Regions from separate parts of the Streptococcus pyogenes genome, predicted to be linked through region 1. Evidence: predicted binding sites of a transcription regulator. Region 1 holds the regulator's gene; the other holds the start of a gene.
What was found. Region 1 encodes NrdR, which represses ribonucleotide reductase genes. Its sites were predicted from a motif close to ACACNATATATNGTGT; they were not measured.

Region 1 (8,062 bases):
TCTGCTGATGGGTATTGTTCCACAAAATCTAAAATAGCAGAGAAGGCTTCCATACGGCTCGCATTATTAACATCAATATCTGATAAATGAATATGGCGATAGGATTTTGGCAAACTAACCAGTTGAATCCGTTCAGAGATAGCTGCCTGTTTTTGAGCTTCTACCAATTCTTTGGTTTCCAAATAAGACACATCAGCGTAGCCCTCATTCATAGCTAGAATAGGCTGATAGCCCTTAGCAATATAAGAGGGATCTTTGAGTTGATACTTCTGGCGTTCCACCAAAAATTGATTGAACTTAGATAAGCTAAGGTTAATTTGCTCTTGAGATAAGTGATGTTGACTGATGAAGCTTGCTACTTCAGGATCCGCTAAAATGGTTTGAATCAACTGGTCGCTATTAACACGAGTGTTTTGACCCAATTTCGCCATGGTTTCTCCAATCTTTTCCATCTAGTCACCCCCTTTTCCTAGGTTTTCTAACCTCTTCAAAGCAGCCTGTTTGAACTGATCTAGTTTCGCCTGCTCTTCTTGACTTGTTGTCTCTTGGTAATCAGGATTGCTCCACTTAGGCACATTACTTTGACTTGTTTTTACTTTTGATTGCCGACGACTTTGACGATCCGTGAAGGCTCGCAAAACCACTATAGCTTCTTCAGCCGTTGACACCTTTTGGTAGGCGAAATCATTGGCCATTTTTAAGACATAACTCTTCTGTAAATTAGCAGATTTTGTCTTATTAAAGGTATAAAGCACCATGACATTGATAACATCATCAAGAAAATTCATTTTGGCCAATGTTTGCAATAAAATGCGTTCATCCTTAGTAATCGTTGCACGTCTAGCCTTTTTAATTTTTTCCAAAAAGACTAAAGCACTGTCTTGCTTTGCTTCTCGCAAAATAATTTGCTCAGCCTGTGAAAAATTTTCTTTGCTTGGTTTTGTCATGCTTTGATTTTTTTTAGCCAATAAGCGTTCAGGTCGAATTTTCCCATTAACAGCCGTCGCCTTAGCTATTTGATAAGTATCAAACCACGTCATATCATACTGTTCAGCAATACTGTAAAGGCTAATGATATCTTTTTGATTATCTTCAAATTGTAACCCATCACGAACCATTAATTGCTGGAAACTTGAAAGGTCAAAATTCTTTTGTGGCTTTTGAGGTACGTTCGTCAAATCTCCTTGCACCCCAAAAATATCCGAAAATCGCTTAGAAATATTTCTTGCTTGACTTGGGACAGTTACCTGCAACTCAGAGACAGCTACCTCTCCAATCTTTTGTTCTAATAATCGAGAATAAGCTGGATGTTGAAAAAACAAGTCACGGCTAAGCGGCTGGTGCAACGTAATAAGATATGTATCTGATAGCTGATACACACTCACTAATTCCATTGCTGTCAATATAGCAAGAGCATCTTCAAAACGTTTCATACCAAACTGTAGGTGATTTAAAATATCGCTGAATTTATGACGTTGTAAACCATCGTCAAAAAAGTGAATAAAGTATTGGTAGATAGAGACCGCGTCACTTCCAATAATTGGAAAGTACAACTGTATTAAAGTCACCGAATCAAGAGTTACTTTGTTGCGTTTTAGATATGTAAAAGTATCAATTGGTTTCATCATTATTTAAACGTTTTTTCTTTCCGCGTACGCGATTCGTAATTTGTTGCAAAAGTTCTTCGATTTCATCAACGTCCTTGAAACTCTTGTAGACACTAGCAAAGCGTACATATGTGATTTCATCGAGTTCGGCCAACTCATCCATCACTAAATTACCAATAGCAGTACTTGACACTTCATTTTCGTAGGTTGTTCGAACTTCTTGTTCAATACGAGAAATGACATTTTCAATATCTGTGCTCGAGACAGGTCGTTTTTGCGCACTTTGAACAACCCCATTTAATATTTTATCTCTAGAAAATTGCTCTCGTGTGCCATCTTTTTTGATGACTAATAAAGGGAGTTCTTCAACACGCTCAAAGGTAGTAAAGCGAGTATGACACTGTTCACATTCTCTTCGACGACGAATGGTGTTGCCGTCTTCAGCTTGTCTACTGTCAACAACACTCGATTTATGGTAATTACATTTTGGACAACGCACGCAAACACCCCAATTCTATCAAATTAATCTAATATACTATTTTACCATATTCTCAAGGATAACAAAAGACATCGCGATTGACAGTATTTCTTTCATGTCATCCATCATTGCTAAAAAAATAGCATCAGCTTCTAACCAGTTGTGGCAAAAGACTGCTACTATTATCTAATGATTACATACTATACCTGTCACATTAACAATGCCTTAAGCTACTCTAACTCTCTTTAGACTGGGCCAAAGGAATATGTAAGATAAACACTGAACCTTCATTTAATTCACTTTCAACCTTCATCTGTAAATGATACCCATCTACAATTTGCTTGAGAATAGACAAGCCAATCCCTAATCCAGCCTGGGTACTTGTTCGATTACGTGATTTATCCGTTCTATAAAAGCGTTCAAAGATATGTTCAATATCTTCTTTAGAAATTCCTTCGCCTTTATCTTGAACTCTAACAATAGCTTCTTGTTTGCCAGTCACTGAAAGGTTAATCGCGATTTTCTTTTCTTTACGGGAATACTTCACAGCATTGTCAATCAGAATCATCAAAGCCTGCTCAAAATGATTTTTATAAATACGGGCTATCGTTTTTGGATTTTCTGACTGCCATGTAAAGATAAAATCTTCTCTTAAAACTCTAAAATTACCAACAACAGTTTCAATAGAATCTTCCAAAACTGTCATATCATTTTGATGTCCCTCAAATGAGCCTTGTACGCGAATCATGTCTAACATATCATTAATCATGATTGCCATACGGTCAAGCCTCATGCGCTGTTGCTGTCAAGCTTTCTTCAAGAATATCACTGTCATCTTTACCCCAACGTTGTAAGAGACCAATATGCCCTTTAATAATCGCAACCGGTGTTCGTAATTCATGGCTGACATCACTAATAAAACGTGATTGCAACTTAGTATGTGTCTCCAATTTGTCTAACATATTGTCAAAGATAACAGACAATTCTTCGATTTCATCTCCTGACGAAATATCTGAGCGCAGGTTTAAATTATTAGGATTTTCAGAGATATTACGCATCACTTCATGTAAATTGTGTAAAGGCTTCAAAAAGCGCCGCGTAGTAATTAAGATGATTAAATAGGCTAAGCTTGTGCCAAATAACTCAACAACTAGTAGCCAAAACAGCAGTCTTGCTCTAATGACATAATAATTGCCTAAATCATGAAAGACTTGAACATAGCCCACAAATTTTCCAGTCCGATTAGAATATACCTTTTGTGTCATGGAAAACCCACGATACTGATCTTCGATATGGTCGTGATACACACGACCGATAGGACCATGCAAGCCAGGAGATGATTCTTCGTTATCTGTGGTAAAAATCATCTGTTTATCAATGTTATAGACATAAATATCTTGATTCGCATCTAGAGTATTTGTGATATCGCGCTCACTCCTAATGACTCGACTGCCCTTTCTGTCATCAATTCTCAGATGTGTTTTATCGTTTTTGTACAAAACTTCTGCTAAGTTCTCTAATGTAAAATTAGAGTCCACCTCAGAAAGACGAACTCTAACAATATTTACAGCTTGAAAGACTGACTGCTTTTCTTTCTTCAATAAGAAATAGTTTGTTGAACTATAGGCAATCAGTGTAAAGGCAGAGAAAATGCAGAAAAAAAGAACAAAAAAGATATTAGATAGTCGTTTTGGTAACGAATTTTTATATTTCTTCTGTTTTTGTTTCTGATTTTCCATATGACTTATTTCTCACGAATAACGTATCCCATGCCACGCACTGTTTGGATATAAGATTCCTTGCCTGGAATGTCAATTTTGCCGCGGAGATAACGAATATAGACATCTACAACATTAGTCTCAACGGCTTCATCATATTTCCAAACATTTGACAATAATTCTTCACGTGTCATGACACGATTCATATTAGTCATCAAAATATTAAGCAAATCATATTCACGTTTAGTGAGAGAAATCTCATCGTCGCCACGATTAACTGAACGGTTTTGTGGATTTAAAACTAGATCTCGATAAATGCCTTGACTAGGCACTTTCTTCTCAGATTCAATATCTTGACGGCGGAAAATAGCACGAATACGGGCAAGTAGTTCTTCAATGGCAAACGGTTTAACAATATAGTCGTCTGCACCGCGGTCTAAACCTGCAACCACATCCATAATAGAATCACGCGCAGTCATCATCATGATATACGTTGTTTTTTCGGTTTGCAAACGACGGGTCACTTCAAAACCATCCATCTCTGGTAACATTAAGTCAAGCAGGATTAAATCAAACTCTTTTTCCAAAGCAGTTTCTAACCCTTCACGACCATTGACCTCAACAATGACTTCATAACCCTCATGTTGCAGCTCAAGAGAAACGAATCTAGCCAGATTCTTTTCATCTTCAATAATTAAAATTTTCTTTGTCATTTATACCAACCCTTATCCTCTTAATCTATCTTTTTCTCCCAGAAAGAAAACTATGAAATTCATCTCATATCCTAGACTATTTCAGTTCTAATGGTCAAATAGTCTTCTAGCGAATAAAATATGAAGCATCTAATAGTCATTACCTTCTCTGCCCTCTATGGTCAAAATACCTTCTACTTTAGATAAGTAACCATATTCTCTAAAGAGTATATCAAAGAATAGCTGTTTTTTCAAATAAAAATTACAGACATCTTTAATATTCAGTTTTATTCATCAAACAACCCTTGCAAGCTAGCAAAAGGATTATTTTCTTTTTGCTTTTCTTCTTTTAGACACTGGTAGTCTTCTTCTGTCAAAACTGCCCAATTTTGACCTGCTGGCAACTCTTTTGATTTCTTTTCTTCCTCTGTCAAGACCTGTAGCGGAATAGCAAGTAAGATATTATCCACAATACTTTCTTCGAGGTTAATAGCGTCTTTGTCTAAAACTAATACCAGATTGTCTTCAACCAACTCTTTCTTATCAGCTAAATCTGTCGCCTCTATAAATAATTCTTGAATGTGTTGGACTTCACTTAAACAGACCGGAACCATAGAACGGCTAGACGGTAATATCACTTCGTAACTCAATTGATAATCTAACAGATAAAGCCCCTTATCATAGCGAACATTACCGACAGCTTTAACTGCCTTTATGTCAATAATCTGTTGGTCACGCTCAAGTAACATACTTTTGACATCACATAAACGATCAAACGAGAGACCGTCTGGGTGTTTTCTGATTTCGGAAATAGCTAACATCATCTTCTCCTAATAAAACTCTCATTTATTTTTACTACTATCTAAAAGATTTGTCAATAGTTTTGCATTTATTTTCTGACGTTTTTTAATTTTAAGATTTAAATCATTCTATTTTTAACCATTGTTTCACTCATTTTTTTCTTTTTGTTCAGATATTTTTGATAATTCCTGCCATTTTAGATTATCTGCCCAAAGACATAAAAAAGTGAGGCTTGAGCAAAAACCCCAAACGCTCACATGTTTTTTAACCTTTCAATCCTCTCCTCAATAGGAGGATGGGTGCTGAATAATGAACTGAAGCTCCTTTTTTTGCGAGGCTCATTAATATACAAGGCCGCACTAGCATCATCAACAGGATGCTTCATTGGCTGAGATAACTGCAATTTTTCAAGAGCCTTAATCATACCTTGGGGATTTCTTGTTAGTTCAACAGAACTAGCATCAGCTAGATATTCTCTTTGACGAGAAATAGCCAACTGAATCAAACTTGCTACTAGGGGCGCTAAAAGCAAAGATAATAACGACAAAAGTAATGTAATGATTCTTAAAACATCATCATCTCCGTCATCTCTTTGCCTGCGAGAACCGCCACCATACCATAGCATACGCCCACCGATACTAGAAATAACGGTAACAGCACTCGCCAAAGCTACAGCAATAGTCGAAATACGGATATCATAATTTCGGATGTGGCTAATTTCATGGCCGATAACACCTTCAAGTTCTTCACGATTCATGACTTCAAGTAAACCTGTCGTTGCTGCAACAGCAGCATTTTGAGGGCTAGATCCTGTCGCAAAAGCATTTAAAGAAGGATCTTCAATAATAAAAACTCTCGGCATCGGAATCTGGGCCACCATAGCCATATCCTCGACAATATGGAAAAAGCCTGGAGCCTCTTTTTCTGTAACTTCTCTAGCATTGTTCATACTCATTACAAGACTGGTGGATTGAAAAATCATACTGGTAGCATAAATCACCCCAATGACAAGAGCAAGGACCAAGCCCATGGCATAATTATCTAACAGCAGATAGCCTGCTGAAGCTCCAATAAGTGCTAAGAGAGCGAAGAAAACAACTAATAAAACAACTGTTCGTTGCTTATTTTGTGAAATCTGTTGATAAAGCATAATTCTCCTTTCTCTTATGATTGCCTACTAGATGATAATTTCATATTTAAAAGTTAAATTCAACTTTTGGAACTTCTTTTTCAGCTTCTGGTGTTTGTAAGAATTCACTTGGTTTAAAACCAAATAATTTACCAGCGATATTGCTTGGGAAAGATTCTAATTGAAGGTTGTAATTAGACGTTGTTGAATTATAGAGTTGACGAGAATATGAGATTTTATTTTCCGTATTGGTCAACTCTTCTTGTAATTTCAAGAAGTTTTCGTTAGCTTTTAAGTCTGGGTAATTTTCAGCAACGGCAAACAAACTGGTCACTTGTTTACTCAATTCGTTAGAAGCCGCCATGGTTTCTTGAGGAGTTGAGGCATTCGCAACACGCGCACGCAAATCAGTGATTTTTTCAAATGTCTTTTGCTCGTAGCTAGCATATCCCTTTACGGTTTCAATAAGATTTGGAATCAAGTCATTACGACGCTTTAATTGCACATCAATCTGACTCCAAGCTTCTTTTGTGTGCATCCGAGATTTAACCAGGCTATTGTAACTAATCATTAACCATAGCGCAAGCACTCCTAAAACGACTAAGATAATCAAAACTGTTGGCATAGTGGGTCTCCTTTAATCTTTGTGTCTCAATTATAGCAATTTCTAGGCTAATAGCAAGTAATGAGGTGTTATTTCTGATGATTTATTGGATTTTGTTATAGGCTATTTTATGATAGAATGGTAACAACTATCAAAAACAGAGGATACAAATGACACCCCAAGACTTTTACCGAACACTAGAGGAAGATGGTTTTTCCTTATCATCGAAACAAAAAGAACAATTTGACACCTACTTCAAATCACTAGTGGAATGGAACACTAAAATTAATTTAACAGCTATTACAGAAGAAAATGAGGTTTACCTCAAGCATTTTTATGATTCCATCGCTCCTATTTTACAGGGCTTTTTAGCTAATGAACCAATCAAATTATTGGACATTGGAGCTGGAGCTGGTTTTCCTAGCCTACCCATGAAAATTCTTTTCCCAAACCTTGAGGTTACCATTATTGATTCTCTTAATAAGCGGATTTCTTTTCTGACACTCCTTGCTCAGGAATTGGGCTTGGAAAATGTCCACTTTTTTCATGGTAGAGCAGAAGATTTCGGACAGGACAAGGCCTTTCGAGGTCAATTTGATGTTGTTACTGCCAGAGCGGTTGCTCGGATGCAGGTTCTATCTGAATTAACCATCCCCTTTTTAAAAATTGGAGGAAAATTAATCGCCTTAAAGGCACAAGCTGCTGACCAAGAGTTAGAAGAAGCTAAGAATGCTCTTTGTCTTCTTTTTGGTAAAGTCATTAAAAACCATAGCTACCAATTGCCAAATGGAGATTCTCGCTTCATCACCATTGTTGAGAAGAAAAAGGAAACACCTAACAAGTATCCAAGAAAAGCTGGCTTGCCTAACAAAAAACCTCTATAAAATAGTACCAAAGGCTAAGATGAAACTTAGCTTTTTTAACTTATTTTTGTTATTATAGTAGGAGATATTATGTCTGGAGGAAACATGAAACGCTCTTTTATCAAATCTCTTTCAGTCACACAGCGCTTAACATTTAGTTTTGCCATTGT
Region 2 (8,062 bases), 880 kb from region 1:
GTTTTAAATAAGCATAGAAACCTGAACGGGAGACTTGAAGAGTTTGACAGGTGTGATGACTATTCAAGCTAACACTATTTTCCTTCAGAAGCTGAAATTTTATTTCCGGTTTGGCTTCAAAAAGACCTGGAACTTTTTTAGAAGAGCTAATTCCTCCTGTAGCAGTTTGTGCTCTTTTTCAAGTTTTTTTGTCTTAAATTGAGCATGACGAAGTGCGCTCCCATGTCCTGGGAACGCACTTTCTCCATATTTTTCATATTCTTGAATCCATTGATAAAGACTATTGGGATGAATTTCTAAAGTTGAACTAACCATTTTTACAGGCTGCTCTTCCTCAAGGATGAGTTTTACAGCAGAGAGTTTGAAGGCTTTATCAAAGGTTTTTCTTGGCATAATGACTTTTCCTCGTTTCCACTTAATTTTGTGTCTACTTTATTATACCAAGTCCAACTTTGCTTAAAATATAATGTCCAACTTTTGGGGTGCAGTTCATTCATCCGAAGCTTTTTATTAAAAAAGTAATTAACTAATCATTTAAGGATGAAACGATAAAACTGATAGCTAAAATAAAAAATGAGGTTAGCTAATGCTAAAGGGATAATCATTAGTAACGATTGGCCTGTAATTTCAACCAGAAAAACTGGTGCCGCCAAGGGTATCTTATTGATCACACCTAAAAAGATTGTTGCACCAACCATAATGGCTAACGTATTTGATAGAGACAAGGGAATAAGGTACTGACTAAGGATAGCTAGTAGTAAGCCACTAGCACCTCCAAGCATCATAGAAGGAGCAATTTTACCCCCTTTTGCTCCAGAAGCAAAAACTAAAGAGATAGCGACAGCTTTGGCAACAAGTAGCCAGCTAATATAGCTCAGATGTGGTTCTTCATGGAGAAAAAAGAGTAATCCAGCTTTGCCATTTCCTAAAATCTCTGGGAAGAAAATGCTGAGTCCTGCGATAAGGCTAAAAGCGATGAGAACTTTCGGAATAAACCACTGACTTTTGGCATCAGCCTTAGGAAGGTGTTTCAAAAGATGTTTGTAAGCGTGAGCAAAGAGGGAAAGGATAAGACCAGCCAGGACGGACCCAATAAGGGTTCCTAGCGTCCAATGTTGCTGAGGCATTAGGTATTGAATCTCATGTCGGCCTTGTAATAAAGCAACTGTTTCCACAGCCACATAGCTCGTTAGGCAGGCAGCGTATATATTTTTAAGGGACCAACGGTTAAGAATAGCTTCTAAGATAAATAAAATAGTGGCTAAGGGAGCATTGTAGACAGCACCAAGGGCAGCGCCAGAAGCGCAGGCTAATAAAAGTTTTTGATCGGCTTTTGACAAGTTGCATCTTTGGCTCCAAAGAGACGTCAAGGTAACAGCGACTTCCCGTGAAGCTCCTTCTCGGCCGACAGGAGCTCCCATAGATACGGTCGTTAATTGGAGCCAACCATGCCAAAACTGTGTCCAGGGACTAAATGAGATGTCATCTTGAATGATTTGCTGAATAGATTGAATGTCCTTTCCTTTTTTAGCCAATAGGTGCCACCCAAGACCTGCAAGAAGTCCAGCAAAGAGGAGTGAAAGAGCTCGTCTTTGTGGTGGAACACTAGCAATCATAGTGCTAAAAGAACCTTGACTGAATCCAAAACTGAGGGACTGAATCAGGTGAATGGCTTTTGTTAAGATAAAAGCAACAAGGCCAGCTGTTAAACCTGTTAAAAAGAGGTAAAAGGTCAAGAGTAAAAAGTGTCGTTTCATAAGACTATTATAACAAAAGTTAAGAAAAGAGACTGATAGATTATCAGTCTCGTGAGCACTATTAGAGTCCATAATTATAATCGTCATCAGACATAGCTTCTACAGAACCAAGAAGATAGCCATTCCCTACCTGTGAGAAAAAGTCATGGTTTGATGTTCCTGTTGAAATACCATTCATAACAATTGGGTTAACATCGTTTGCAGTATCTGGGAATAAAGGATCTTGTCCTAAATTCATAAGAGCTTTGTTAGCATTGTAGCGTAAAAAGGTCATAACTTCCTCAGTCCACCCTACGCCATCATAAAGCGTTTTGGTGTATTTTTCTTCATTTTCATACAGCTGATAAAGGAGGTCATACATCCAATCACGAAAATTCTCTTGCTCATCTTCTGGTAGTTCGTTAAAACCAAGCTGGAATTTGTAACCGATATAAGTACCATGTACAGATTCATCACGAATAATTAGTTTAATGATTTCAGCAACATTTGCTAGCTTATTATTTCCCAAATAGTAAAGAGGGGTGAAAAAGCCAGAATAAAAAAGGAAAGTTTCGAGATATGTTGAGGCAACTTTCTTTTGTAAGGCATCTCCATTAGCGTAAATGTCATTGATAATACGTGCTTTTTCTTGAAGAAACTCATTATTATTAGTCCACTCAAAGATCTCTTCAATTTCTTTTTTGGTGTTTAAGGTTGAAAAGATAGACGAATAAGATTTAGCGTGAACAGATTCCATGAATTGAATATTGTTTAAGACAGCTTCTTCGTGAGGAGTGCGAACATCAGCACGAATAGCTTCGACACCAGTTTCTGATTGCATGGTATCAAGTAGGGTTAATCCTCCAAAAACCTTGCCAACAAGATCTTTTTCTTGAAGAGAAAGTTTGCGCCAATCGTCTAAGTCATTTGATAAAGGGATACGGGTATCAAGCCAAAATTGTTCGGTCAACTTTTCCCAAGTTGACTTGTCAATGACGTCTTCGATTTCATTCCAGTTAATTGCTTCATAATATGTAGTCATAGAAAAATGATCTCCTAAAGAGTAGTAAAGTGCGTTAAGGATATCGAGATAAACCAGTAGAACCGACCAAAGTTCTACCGGTAATAATAAGTTTAAATAGATTCAAAAGGGTAACGAATGAGTTAGTGAGTGGTTTAGGCAGATCGCCTAAAGCGATTGCCCAAGAAGTAATAGATGTTTTAGCATCATTAGGGCATATCGAGGAATTACGACACGGAGTAAGGAAAGTCGATAATACTTTCCTTACGTAGTTAGTGAGTGGTTTAGGCAGATCGCCTAAAGCGACTGCCGTAGAAGTAATAGATGCTTTAGCATCATTACTTCTTAACCAATTAAATGACACAAGATTCACATTGGTTTGCGCCCACTTCTTCCCCATCATCCGTAAAGGTACGGATATAGTAGATAGATTTAATGCCTTTATTGAAAGCGTAGTTTCGTAAGATGGATAAATCACGAGTGGTTTGTTTGCTTTGTGTTTTCCACTCATAAAGCTCCATAGGCAACTCACTACGAAGGAATAGAGTTAATGACAAGCCTTGGTCCACATGTTCGGTCGCAGCGGCATAGACATCAATAACTTTGCGCATGTCCATATCGTAAGCAGATGTATAGTAAGGAATGGTATCCGTAGACAAACCATTTGCAGGATAGTAGATTTTACCAATTTTCTTTTCTTGACGCTCTTCGATGCGTTGTGTGATTGGGTGAATAGAAGCAGAGCAGTCATTGATATAAGAAATAGAGCCATTTGGAGCAACTGCTAGTCGGTTTTGATGATAAAGACCATCTTTTTGAACGGCGTCGCGAAGAGCCTCCCAATCTGAAGCTTGCGGAATAAAATGGTCTTTGAACAGATCTTTCACCAAATCAGATTTTGGAACAAAGTGTCCTGTAACGTATTTATCAAAGTAACTACCATTAGCGTACTTAGAGTTCTCAAAGCCAACAAAGGTAGTTTGGCGCTCACGAGCGATGTTATTGGATTCGACCAAGGTCCAATAATTCAGGAGCATAAAGTAAATATCAGTAAACTCGATGGATTCTGGACTGCCATATTCAATATGATGTTGAGCAAGGTAAGAATGTAGTCCCATAGCTCCAAGGCCAAAAGTATGAGCTTGGCTATTGCCATGTTTAATGGTTGGAACAGCTTCAATGCTTGATGAATCAGTAACAAAAGTTAGGGCACGTGTCATGGTCTTAATAGAACGGCCAAAGTCTGGTGAGGTCATCATGTTCAGGATATTAGTGGAACCTAAGTTACATGAAATATCAGTTCCCATTTCTACAAACTCTTGCGCATCATTGATAAGGCTAGGTGTTTGAACTTGTAAAATTTCAGAACACAAGTTGCTCATGATGATTTTTCCATCGATAGGATTAGCTTTATTAGCTGTATCAATATTGATGATATAAGGGTAACCAGATTCTTGTTGTAATTTTGAAATCTCTGTTTCAAGATCACGAGCTTTAATTTTAGTCTTAGTAATTTTAGGGTTCGCCACTAACTCATCGTACATATTGGTAATGTCGAGATAGTTAAAGGGAATGCCATATTCTTTTTCAACATTGTAAGGACTAAAGAGATACATGTCCTCGTTTTTACGAGCTAATTCGTAGAATTTATCAGGAACGGTAATCCCTAGTGACAAGGTTTTAACACGCACCTTTTCATCGGCATTTTCTTTTTTAGTAGATAAGAAAGCAATGATATCAGGATGAAAAACATTTAGGTAAACAACACCAGCTCCTTGACGTTGCCCAAGTTGATTTGAATAAGAAAAACTATCTTCAAATAATTTCATAACAGGAACAACTCCTGAGGCTGCACCAGCATAGCCTTTGATTGGTGCGCCAGCTTCACGGAGGTTAGACAAGGTAATCCCAACTCCTCCACCAATACGGGATAATTGCAAAGCAGAGTTGATAGAACGTCCGATAGAGTTCATGTCATCAGTTACTTGAATCAAGAAACAAGAGACCAATTCACCACGACGGCTTCGACCAGCATTTAAAAAGGAAGGAGTAGCCGGTTGGTAACGTTGGTTAATCATTTCAACGGCTAAATCTTTTGCTAAGTCTTCTTGACCATCTGCAAAATACAAAGCATTAAACAAGACACGGTCTTCAAGGTTTTCTAAATAATGCTCTCCATCATTTGTTTTTAAGGCGTATTGCTGGTAGAACTTGTAGGCTGCCATAAATGATTTAAAGCGAAAATTTTCTGATTTGATTATGCTATCTAATTCAGTAATAAATTCAGGGCGGTATTTCTGAATAAAAGCTGATTCAATGTAATCATTTGAGATTAAATACTCAATTTTTTCCGTAATGGAAGTAAAAGACATGGTGTTTGGCAGCACATTTTCAGCGGAAAAAGCTTTTAAAGCTTCTTTGTCTTTATGAAGTGGAATTTTACCATTAACAGGACGGTTAATTTCATTATTTAGGCGAAAATATGAAATATCGCCAAGATCTTTGAGACTCATATTATTTTTCCTTGTCTTATTAAATCAATTCTTTTAACTTTGCAGGTTGGAAGCCAGAAAATACGAGGTTATCTGCTTCGATAACAGGAGCAGATGTGAAGCCAAGACTTTTCACATAATCCACTTTTTCAGGATGTTCATCGATATTAATTTCCTGGAAGTTGGCTCCGTGTTGTTCTAAAAATTTCTTAGTCATTTTGCACTGCATGCAATTATTTTTGGAATATACTGTAATCATGTCTTGTCCTTCTAAAATTAGTAATGGTTCCATCTTAAATGGAATTACTATAATAGCATATAAAAAATAAAGCTAAAAAGCAAGCTATAAACTTATCTGAAACACAACATATTGTGTTGAAATAAAAAACAGAAACCTAAATATTGTGTCAATCTGGATTCTTATGGTTAGAGCTCTAGCGTTTTGGTGATAGAAGTTAAGCAGTTTTAATAAAGCATTAAAGTCTGAAAAATAAATTGTGAAAAACGTGAAAATAAAAGAAAATAATTTCACATTTTTTGTCGTTTAAATATTTAATCTTGAAAATAAAAAAGCATTGTGCTATAATCGGTTGTTGTAAGGGTTATCATGTGATGGCTCAAAAATACACAACTTAAAAGGAGAACCATACTATGGCTTCAAAAGACTTTCACATTGTTGCAGAAACAGGTATTCATGCGCGTCCAGCGACTTTGCTTGTTCAAACAGCTAGCAAATTTGCTTCAGACATCACTCTTGACTACAAAGGTAAAGCAGTAAATCTAAAATCAATCATGGGTGTTATGAGTCTTGGTGTTGGTCAAGGTGCAGATGTTACTATCTCAGCTGAAGGTGCAGATGCTGAAGATGCCATTGCAGCAATTGAAGAAACAATGACTAAAGAGGGATTGGCATAAGACTATGACAGAAATGCTTAAAGGAATTGCAGCCTCAGACGGCGTTGCTGTTGCTAAAGCATATCTACTAGTTCAGCCGGATTTGTCATTTGAGACTGTTACAGTCGCAGATACAAATGCAGAAGAAGCTCGCCTTGATGTTGCACTCCAAGCTGCACAAGACGAGCTTTCTGTTATCCGTGAAAATGCAGTAGAAAGCTTAGGTGAAGAAGCAGCAGCCGTTTTTGATGCCCATTTGATGGTTCTTGCTGATCCAGAAATGATCAGCCAGGTTAAAGAAACGATTCGCGCAAAACAAACGAATGCAGAAACAGGTCTTAAAGAAGTGACTGACATGTTCATCACCATCTTTGAAGGCATGGAAGATAACCCATACATGCAAGAACGTGCAGCGGACATCCGCGACGTTGCAAAACGTGTGTTGGCTCACCTTTTAGGTGTAAAACTTCCAAATCCAGCTACAATCAATGAAGAATCAATCGTTATCGCACACGATTTGACACCTTCAGATACTGCTCAACTTAACAAACAATTTGTAAAAGCATTTGTTACAAATATCGGTGGTCGTACAAGTCACTCAGCTATCATGGCACGTACACTTGAGATCGCTGCGGTACTTGGAACAAATGATATTACAAAACGTGTTAAAGATGGTGATGTGATTGCCGTTAATGGTATCACTGGTGAAGTGATTATCGATCCAAGCGAAGATCAAGTACTTGCTTTTAAAGAAGCTGGTGCGGCTTATGCCAAACAAAAAGCAGAGTGGTCTCTCCTTAAAGATGCGCACACTGAAACAGCTGATGGCAAACACTTTGAATTGGCTGCTAATATCGGTACGCCTAAAGACGTTGAAGGTGTTAATGACAATGGTGCTGAAGCTGTTGGCCTTTACCGTACTGAGTTCTTGTACATGGATTCTCAAGACTTCCCAACTGAAGACGAACAATACGAAGCTTACAAGGCAGTGCTTGAAGGCATGAATGGCAAACCTGTTGTGGTTCGTACGATGGATATTGGTGGCGACAAGGAACTTCCTTACTTTGACCTTCCAAAAGAAATGAATCCATTCCTTGGTTTCCGTGCTCTTCGTATTTCCATCTCTGAAACTGGGGATGCCATGTTCCGCACACAAATGCGTGCGCTTCTTCGTGCCTCTGTTCACGGACAACTTCGTATTATGTTCCCAATGGTTGCGCTTCTTAAAGAATTCCGTGCTGCAAAAGCAGTCTTTGACGAAGAAAAAGCAAACTTGCTTGCAGAAGGCGTTGCGGTTGCTGATGACATCCAAGTTGGTATCATGATTGAGATTCCTGCAGCTGCTATGCTTGCAGACCAATTTGCTAAGGAAGTTGATTTCTTCTCAATTGGAACAAACGACCTTATCCAATACACTATGGCAGCAGACCGTATGAACGAACAAGTATCATACCTTTACCAACCATACAACCCATCAATATTACGTTTGATCAACAATGTGATCAAAGCAGCGCACGCTGAAGGTAAATGGGCAGGTATGTGTGGTGAGATGGCAGGTGACCAACAAGCTGTTCCACTTCTTGTCGGAATGGGCTTGGATGAGTTTTCTATGTCAGCAACTTCAGTACTTCGTACGCGTAGTTTAATGAAGAAACTTGACTCTGCTAAGATGGAAGAATATGCAAATCGTGCGCTTACAGAATGTTCAACAGCAGAAGAAGTTCTTGAACTTTCTAAAGAATACGTTTCTGAAGATTAAAGGGTTAAAGAGTTGGTTTAAACCAGCTCTTTTTTGCTAGCTAAAAATACAATTACTTTTTGGTGTGAAATCATTTGAGTTATCAAATAATTATCAGAATTTTCAGATATTTAGTATAGCCAAATCTTGAATTATATCGGAAAAGTGATAGAATAAGATT

Region 2: B6D67_RS06275 (redoxin NrdH) is a predicted target of NrdR. The motif match lies at 5,610-5,625, and genes of this name have one in related genera.

Annotation. Positions count from the first base shown of each region.
Region 1 covers NZ_LN831034.1:288,670-296,731, reverse strand. The annotation lists gene dnaI (primosomal protein DnaI) at 1-452, opposite strand, end outside; gene B6D67_RS01630 (replication initiation and membrane attachment family protein) at 453-1,628, opposite strand; gene nrdR (transcriptional regulator NrdR) at 1,612-2,106, opposite strand; partial or broken gene covS (two-component system sensor histidine kinase CovS/CsrS) at 2,321-3,824, opposite strand; gene covR (two-component system response regulator CovR/CsrR) at 3,830-4,516, opposite strand; gene B6D67_RS01610 (YceD family protein) at 4,783-5,316, opposite strand; gene htpX (zinc metalloprotease HtpX) at 5,550-6,446, opposite strand; gene B6D67_RS01600 (LemA family protein) at 6,493-7,050, opposite strand; gene rsmG (16S rRNA (guanine(527)-N(7))-methyltransferase RsmG) at 7,200-7,913, shown strand; gene ktrB (potassium uptake transporter channel subunit KtrB) at 7,998-8,062, shown strand, end outside.
Region 2 covers NZ_LN831034.1:1,173,448-1,181,509, reverse strand. The annotation lists partial or broken gene B6D67_RS10135 (IS3 family transposase) at 1-393, opposite strand, end outside; gene B6D67_RS06290 (chloride channel protein) at 531-1,757, opposite strand; gene nrdF (class 1b ribonucleoside-diphosphate reductase subunit beta) at 1,819-2,778, opposite strand; gene nrdE (class 1b ribonucleoside-diphosphate reductase subunit alpha) at 3,111-5,270, opposite strand; gene B6D67_RS06275 (redoxin NrdH) at 5,290-5,508, opposite strand; gene B6D67_RS06270 (phosphocarrier protein HPr) at 5,901-6,164, shown strand; gene ptsP (phosphoenolpyruvate--protein phosphotransferase) at 6,169-7,902, shown strand.